Linked DNA regions of Alloactinosynnema sp. L-07. The protein of the gene in region 2 interacts with the protein of the main gene of each other region in a pairwise test. Links are inferred from orthologs where the notes say so. Each region holds a gene or a part of one and is shown on either strand. Other genes may lie near its edges.

What was found. The genes of interacting proteins can lie anywhere in the genome.
Region 1: the proteins of glp (region 2) and BN1701_RS05795 interact in binary tests that used the Escherichia coli proteins (3 or more experiments, as listed by UniProt). The link is inferred for Alloactinosynnema sp. L-07 from one-to-one orthologs.

The regions. Positions count from the first base shown.
Region 1 is NZ_LN850107.1:1,205,270-1,209,297, forward strand. What follows is about bases 513-3,207. They hold BN1701_RS05795 (molybdenum cofactor guanylyltransferase), read left to right. Parts: upstream 513-1,434; coding sequence 1,435-1,980; downstream 1,981-3,207. Other genes in these bases: BN1701_RS05785 (VOC family protein), read right to left, coding at 513-997; BN1701_RS05790 (DUF4180 domain-containing protein), read right to left, coding at 1,028-1,390; BN1701_RS05800 (MoxR family ATPase), read left to right, coding at 2,051-3,115; BN1701_RS05805 (DUF58 domain-containing protein), read left to right, coding at 3,181-3,207. Also shown: BN1701_RS05780 (NlpC/P60 family protein), read left to right, coding at 1-186; more of BN1701_RS05785, read right to left, coding at 371-512; more of BN1701_RS05805, read left to right, coding at 3,208-4,028. UniProt on the Escherichia coli protein: Transfers a GMP moiety from GTP to Mo-molybdopterin (Mo-MPT) cofactor (Moco or molybdenum cofactor) to form Mo-molybdopterin guanine dinucleotide (Mo-MGD) cofactor.
Region 2 is NZ_LN850107.1:6,375,624-6,379,828, reverse strand. Bases 461-3,332 are described here. They hold glp (gephyrin-like molybdotransferase Glp), read left to right. Parts: upstream 461-1,217; coding sequence 1,218-2,447; downstream 2,448-3,332. Other genes in these bases: BN1701_RS29120 (phosphatidylserine decarboxylase), read left to right, coding at 2,732-3,332; BN1701_RS29130 (AIM24 family protein), read right to left, coding at 526-1,155. Also shown: more of BN1701_RS29120, read left to right, coding at 3,333-3,451; pssA (CDP-diacylglycerol--serine O-phosphatidyltransferase), read left to right, coding at 3,451-4,205. UniProt on the Escherichia coli protein: Catalyzes the insertion of molybdate into adenylated molybdopterin with the concomitant release of AMP.

The DNA of each region.
Region 1 (4,028 bases), 5.2 Mb from region 2 along the record:
CGTGTCCCGCTCAACCAGATGGCCCCCGGCGACATGTTGTTCTGGGCCACCCGTGGCCGCATCCACCACGTCGCCATGTACATCGGCAACAACCAGATGGTCGAGGCGCCGTACTCGGGTTCACGGGTGCGCATCGCCCCGGTCCGTTACGGCGGCATCGTCCCTTATGCCACCAGATTGCTCTGACCTCGGCGTCGGACGGGTAGATCAGAGCGGTGCGAGACCGAGGAATCCCGCCGTGCGCTGGTAGACCTCACGAGCCAGAGCGGGTCGGATGAGGTCAGCACAGCGAAAGGCGACCCGGAGCGGCAGTACTCGTCGAGTCGAGCCCTTGGGGCATCCGCGGCTGAGAATCAGGACAATGTTCCCGTCAGTCCCGTCCCTGCCACGTCGACACGCACGCCTCGTTGCCCTCACCGTCGGCCAGCACCCAGAACGCCGGGGCCTCGTCTTCGGAGAGCAGTCGGCCGCCCGCGGCGAGCGCCGCCGCGATGCGCGCCTCGGCCTCGTCGTGGGCGACGGAGATGTCGAGGTGGATCCGGTTGCGCTGCGGACGCGGCGCGTCCATCTGCTGGAACCAGACGGCGGGGGACTGTCCGAGCGGGTCCAGCAGCCCGGTCCCCGGCGCGGGCTCGTCGACATAGCCGAGGACCGCGCGCCAGAATGGGCGGACGGCACCGATGTCGAGCGCGTCGATCGCGTACTCCAGCGACTGTGTGCCCGCGTGCGGCTCGGTGGCCACCGCGCGGGAGATGCGGCGGGCGGCTTCGACGTCGGCACTGGTCACCGACATGGTCTCCGGCGTCTGTAACCGCAAGATCACCCGGTCCGGTCGCAGATCCACGCGCAGCCGGTCACCAACCCCAGCCACGGCGACGGCCACTTCGGCAGCCTCGGCCAGCGAGCCGACCGTGACCGTGGTGGTGAGGGTGTTCAGCACGTGCCGCCAGCCCAGGGCGCCGACGGCGGCCGAGGCTTCCGCGCGGGTGATGTCCATGCGCCTGAGGGTGGCAGGCCCCACCGACAGCTACCGGCCCAGCCGCTCGGTGAGAGCATCGAGCGTCGGCAGGAACCAGATGTGTTCGCCTTGGTTGGACTCGCGGACCAGATCCGCCAGCGACTTGCTCGCCGTGACGTGGTCGGTGATGTCGCCGAGGACCACCAACCGCAGGCGGTAGTTGGCGAACTTCTGCATGATCTCGCCCGCGACCCGGGTGCGCAGTTCGAAGAAGTCGGTGGCCAGGCGGCTCGTCGGCACCACGACCACGTCGGGCTTGTGCTCCCACAGCTCCCCGAACAGGTCTGTGACGTCGCGATCGGTGGCCAACTCGGGCCCGTGCTCGTCGAGCAGCGCGATCGGGACATCGTGGATCGTGGTGAAGGTCGGCATGGATCAACGGTATCCAGTGCCGCCTACTGATTTAGGGTCACGCTATGACCTGGGCGGCGATCGTGCTCGCGGGCGGGCGCGCGACCCGGCTCGGCGGGGTGGACAAGCCCGCGCTGGAGGTCGGCGGCCGCAGCATGCTGGCCGCCGCCGTCACCGCCGTGGCGGGCGCGGACCGGATCGTCGTGGTCGGCCCGGAGCGGCCGGTGCCCGTGCCAGTGGTCTGGACGCTGGAGGACGAGCCCGGCTCCGGTCCGGTCGCCGCACTGGCCGCCGGACTGTCCAAGATCGATACGGCCGATGTCGTGGTGGTCCTGGCGGCCGACCTGCCACTGGTGTCAGCCGAGACCGTCGCACGGCTGCTCGCCGCCGTCGGGTCGACCGGCGTGGTGCTGGTCGACGCCGACGGCCGCGACCAATGGCTGCTCAGCGCGTGGCCGCTGGGCCCTTTGCGCGCCGCGATGCCCGAGTTCCCCGCCGGGGCCGCGCTGCGCCGTGTCCTCAGCGGACTGGACCCGGCCCGGCTGCCCGCGGCGGGCGCCGAGGCGGCCGATGTGGACACCCCGGCGGACTTGGCGCGGTTCGGCGAGTGAGTTCACAGGGCTCATACCGCTGATGGGGTTGGCTGGACGGCGGTGGAATGACTAACGGGGAGGATTGCTGGTGACCGAGCCAGGGCAGGTCGAGCTCGCGACCGAGGGCGCGACGCCCGCGCGCGACGCGCAACTGCTCGAACGCACCGTGTTCGAGGTCAAGCGCGTCATCGTCGGGCAGGACCGGCTGGTCGAGCGGATGCTCGTCGGCCTGCTGGCCAAGGGCCACCTGCTGCTCGAAGGCGTGCCGGGCGTGGCCAAGACCCTCGCCGTGGAGACCTTCGCCAGGGTCGTCGGCGGCTCGTTCTCCCGCGTGCAGTTCACCCCCGACCTGGTGCCCGCCGACATCCTCGGCACCCGCATCTACCGCCAGGCCAACGAGCGCTTCGACGTCGAACTCGGCCCGGTCGTGGCCAACTTCGTCCTCGCCGACGAGATCAACCGCGCCCCGGCCAAGGTCCAGTCGGCGATGCTGGAGGTCATGGCCGAGCGGCACGTGTCCATCGGCGGCCAGACCTTTCCGATGCCTGACCCGTTCCTGGTGCTGGCCACCCAGAACCCGATCGAGAACGAAGGCGTCTACCCGCTTCCCGAGGCGCAGCGGGACCGCTTCCTCTTCAAGATCATCGTCGAGTACCCGACGGCGGAGGAGGAGCGCGAGATCGTCTACCGGATGGGTGTGAACCCGCCGGAGGCCAGCCAGATCCTCAGCCCAGCCGAACTGGTCCGGCTGCAGGGCGTGGCCTCCCGCGTCTTCGTCCACCACGCGTTGGTCGACTACACCGTCCGGCTCGTGCTGGCCACCCGCACGCCCGCCGAGCACGGCCTGACCGACGTCGCGGGCTGGATCGCCTATGGTGCGTCGCCGCGCGCCAGCCTGGGCATCGTGGCGGCGTCCCGCGCGCTGGCGCTGGTCCGCGGCCGCGACTACGTGCTGCCGCAGGACGTGGTCGACGTGGTGCCCGACGTGCTGCGCCACCGGCTCGTGCTGTCCTACGACGCGCTCGCCGACGGTGTCCCGATCGACCACATGATCTCCAGGGTGCTGCAGACCGTGCCGCTCCCGCAGGTCTCCGCTCGGCCGCAGGCGCCCAGCGGGCACCCGGCACCGGCCGGGGTGGCCGGCAGGCCGTGAGCAGGCACAAGGCCGCTGAGGGCGAGCGCCCGAACTGGGCGCCGCCGGTGCTGCAGGGCGACCGGATGGAAGCGGGCCTGCGGCTGCTGGAGATCGACGTGCGACGCAGGCTCGACGGGCTGCTGCAGGGCAACCACCTGGGCCTGGTGCCCGGTCCCGGCTCCGAGCCGGGGGAGGCCCGGCCCTACCAGCCCGGCGACGACGTGCGCCGGATGGACTGGGCGGTCACCGCGCGCACCACGGTCCCGCACATCCGCGAGACCGTCGCCGACCGCGAGCTGGAGACCTGGCTGGTGGTCGACCTGTCCGCCAGCCTCGACTTCGGCACGGCGGCCTGCGAGAAGCGCGACCTCGCCGTGGCCGCCGTCGCCGCGATCGCCCACCTCACGCGCGGCGGTGGCAACCGGGTCGGCGCGCTGATCTCCACCGGCGAGAAGATGATCCGCATCCCGGCGCGCGGCGGCCTGGCCCACGCGCGGAGCCTGGTGCGTAAGGTCGCCGAGACCCCTCGCGCGGCCGTGGGCGTGCGCGGCGACCTCAGCGACGCGATCGAGCAGTTGCGCAGGCCACCGCGCAGGCGCGGGCTGGCCGTGGTGATCTCCGACTTCCTCGGCTCCACCGACTGGGAGCGCCCGCTGCGCGCGCTGTCGCTGCGCCACGAGCTGATCGGCGTCGAGGTGGTCGACCCGCGCGACATCGATCTGCCCGATGTCGGCACCGTCGTGCTGGCCGACCCGGAGACGGGACGGCAGCGGGAGGTCACCGCGACAGCCCTACTGCGCAAGGAGTTCGGTGCGGCGGCGGCCGAACACCGCGAGGCCGTGGCCAGGGGCATCCGCAAGGCGGGCGGGGGACATCTGGTGCTGCGCACCGACTCCGACTGGATCGCCGACACCGTCCGCTTCGTCGTCGC
Region 2 (4,205 bases):
GTCGGCGACGTAGATGTGCTCGGTGGCCGACTCGCGCGAGGTGACCAGCACGTTGGCGGGCTTGACGTCGAGGTGGACCAGCCCGCGCTCGTGCAAGTTGTCCAGCGCCTCGGCCACCTGGCTGAGCAGGCTGATCGCCCGCTGCGGGGCCAGCGGCTCGCCCTTGATCAGCGAGGCCATGTCAGAGCCCTCGACCAGCCGCATGGCGATGTAGAGCAGCCCGTCGACCTCGCCGAAGTCGTAGAGCGGCACGACGTTGGCGTGGTCGATGGCGGAGGTGTTGCGGGCCTCGTCGACGAAGCGCTCGCGGAACTCGGGGTCCTCGGTGAGGTGTTCGGCGATCACCTTCAGCGCGACCTTGCGGCCGAGTCTGATGTCGGTCGCCCGGTACATCACACTCATTCCGCCCTTACCGAGCACTCCGTCGATGCGGTAATGCCCTAGGCGACGCCCGGTGAGGTCCTCCGACACGCCTGGAGCCTAACGCCCTGGATATGACGCTCGCGTTCGGTTCCGCGAGATCACTCAGCGGGCTAGCCACGCGGCCATCGCTCGGGGGGTGCGGGTTTGGGTGAGCAGGCGGCCGGGGCCGGCGAAATCGAGCATCAGACCCTCCCCGGTGCGCACCGACTGCGGCGCGGACTGGCTCACCGCGCGGAGCCTGCACTGGGTGCCGTCGGTGAACGCGAGCAGGCTCGCCGGGTCGACGGTGATCGCCTCGCCGGGCTCCAGCACGACCACATCGAGCGCGCCACAGCAGGCCAGTACCACGGTGCCGACGCCGCTGACGTGCTCCAGGAATCCGTGCTCGGCGCCGAACAGCGCGTGGAAGCCGGGCCAACCCGGGTCGACGCGCAGGGTGCTGGTGACCGCGAGACAGCCGCCGCGGGCCACGCACCAGCCCGCCGTGCCGTCCAGCTCCAGTGAGTAGACCTCGCCGGGGAGCCCGGGCGCGACGTCGACCCAGCCGCCCTCGGCTGGAGCGGTGAACACCGTGGGCCGAACCTTGGACCGACCGCCACCGCCGCGCGGGTCGACGTGCACGCCGTAGCTGGTGGCCAGCAGCGCGGTGTAGTCGGCTTGGACGGCCTCGCCCGGCGCGAGCAGCAGTCGCGCCACGCCGAACGCAGGCGTGTGCCGAGTGCGGACCTGCAAGGGTCCCCCTCTCCCGCGAGACGACGCGCCCCGCCGCGGCCGTCCGGTAGCGGCAGTCTGGCATGCGCGGGCGGCGGACACGGCAGGATGGCCTAGTGCCCAAACGCGTTTACACCGCTGAGGAATACCGCGCCGAGGTCGCCGCGCTCCTGCCGCCGCTGCCCGTGACCGCGCTGCCGCTGTCCGACTGCCTCGGGCTCGTGCTGGCCGAGGACGTGGTCGCCGGGGTCTCCCTGCCGCCGTTCGACAACTCCGCGATGGACGGCTACGCCGTGCGCGCCGCCGACGTGGCCGCCGTGCCGGTGACGCTGCCGGTGGCCGACGACATCCCGGCCGGCCGCGTCGACGTGCGGCCGATGGCGGCGGGCACCGTGCACCGGATCATGACCGGGGCGCCGATGCCACCGGGCGCCGACGCGGTCGTCCAGGTCGAGCTGACCGACGCCGGGACCGAGAACGTGCTGGTCAACGCGGCCGTGCCCGCGGGCAGGCACGTGCGGCGGGCGGGTGAGGACGTGGTCGCGGGCGACACCGTGCTGCGCGCGGGGACCGTGCTCGGGCCGCCGCAGCTGGGGCTGGCCGCCGCGGTCGGGCTGGGCACGCTGCCGGTGCGCAGGCCGCCGCGGGTGCTGGTGCTGTCGACCGGCTCGGAGCTGGTCGCGGCGGGCGAGCCGCTGCCGCCGGGACACATCTACGAGTCCAACAGCGTGCTGATCGCCGCCGCCGTCCGGGAGATCGGCGGCGTGGCGACGGTGCTGCGGTTCGTGCCGGACGACGTCGAGAAGTTCCGGGCGGTCATCGCCGAGCACGCCGCGGGCGCGGACCTGCTGGTGACCTCGGGCGGGGTGAGCGCGGGGGCGTACGAGGTGGTCAAGGACGCGCTGAGCGGGAATGGGGTGGAGTTCGTCAGGGTGGCGATCCAGCCGGGCGGGCCGCAGGGCTTCGGCGTGGTCGACGGACTGCCGGTGCTCACCCTGCCCGGCAACCCGGTGAGCGCGGCGCTGTCGTTCGAGCTGTTCGTCCGGCCCGCGCTGCTGGGCGCGCTCGGCCACCGGGTCGTGGACCGGCCGCGGGCCAAGGCGCGCAGCACGGCGGCGATGTCCTCGCCGGAGGGCCGCACGCAGTACCGGCGGGGCCGCCACGACGACGGGATGGTCGAGGTGGTGCCGGTCGGCGGGCCGGGGTCGCACCTGCTGTCGTCGTTCGCCGCGTCCAACTGCCTGATCGAGATCCCGGTCGGGGTCGCCGAGGTGGCCCTGGGCGCCGAGGTCGACCTGATCCTGCTCGACTGAAATCGTTGAAATGTAGGAATGTTGAACAGTTCTACAAGCCTACGATCGACATCCGCTGTATTCGAGAACGGTGGGTAACCGACCACTCACCGACCTCGTTGATCGGATGGGACGCGAGCGAGTAGTATCGAGGTGCTCCACAACGGGGCATCCGACCGGCCTGTGCGCCGTCGGGGGGCGTACAGACTGGTCGGATGCCCCGTGTTCACGCTCATGGTCAGGCCGGTTCGCGACTGGCGTAGCGTGTGGGCAAATCCGGCCCACTCGCGAGGACCAGCCACCTGATGAGCGACCCGTCGCAGCCTTCCTCTTCCCCCGTGCAGCACGCGATCGAGCTGACGAAGAGCATCGTCCCGCCGATCCACCCCGGCGGCCGCCCGTTCGTCTTCGGCGCGGTCGGCGCGACGCTGGTCGTGCGCCTGCTCTCGCGTCGCGCGGGCGTGCTCGTCGCGGTGTTCACCGCCTGGCTGGCGTGGTTCTTCCGCGAGCCCAAGCGGGTCACCCCGCAGCGCCCCGGCATCGCCGTGGCCCCGGCCGACGGCACGGTGTCGCACGTCATCGAGGCCGTCCCGCCAGCCGAGCTGGGCCTTGGCGACACCCCGATGCTGCGGATCAGCACGTTCCTGTCGGTCTTCGACGTGCACGTCCAGCGCGCCCCCGCCACCGGCCAGATCGTGCGCGCCCTGCACAAGGAAGGCGAGTTCCTTTCCGCCGACCTCGACAAGGCCAGCGAGGTCAACGAGCGCAACAGCCTGCACCTGCGCACCGCCGACGGCCACGACCTCGCCGTCGTGCAGATCGCGGGCCTGGTGGCGCGCCGGATCATCTGCCAGGTCGCCGACGGCGACAAGGTCACCGCGGGTGCGACGTACGGCCTGATCCGCTTCGGCTCCCGGGTCGACCTGTACGTGCCCGCGGGCAGCCGCGTGCTGGTCGAGGCCGGTCAGCGCACAATCGGCGGCGAGACCGTGCTGGCCGAGCTCGCCTCATCCTCGGAGAACTGATGGCACCCGCGTCACCCGGCGTCCGCCTGCTCCCGAACGCGCTGACCGTCCTGGCGATGTGCGCCGGACTCTCGGCGGTCCAGTTCGCGCTGCGCGGACAACTGGCGGCGACCATCGCCGCCATCGGCGTCGCGGCGATCCTCGACAGCCTCGACGGCCGCATCGCCCGCCTGCTCGACGCCACCTCCAAGATGGGCGCCGAGCTGGACTCGCTGGCCGACGCGATCTCCTTCGGCGTGGCGCCCGCGCTGGTCCTCTATGTGTGGAAGTTCCCGAACAACCGCTTCGGCTGGATCATCGCGCTGATCTTCGCGGTGTGCATGATCCTGCGCCTGGCCCGCTTCAACACCCTGCTCGACGACACCGAGCAGCCGCCGTACGCCAAGGAGTTCTTCGTCGGCGTGCCCGCCCCCGCCGGTGGCCTGCTCGCGCTGCTGCCGCTGATCCTCACCATCGAGTACGGCGACCACGGTGCTTGGTGGCAGTCCCGTTGGGCTGTCGCTATCTGGGCCGTAGCCGTCGCTGCGCTGCTGATCAGCCGGATCCCGACACTGTCGGTGAAGTCGGTCCGGGTCCCCCCGCGCGCCATCGCCCCGCTGCTGGTCGGCGTCGGCCTGCTGGCCGCGGCGGTGATCACGTATCCGATGATCGCTCTGGCGACCGCGCTGGTCATCTATCTGCTCCACATCCCGTATGCGGCGCGGCGCAAGCACTGGCTGGCCAACCACCCGGAAGCCTGGGACATCCCGCCGAG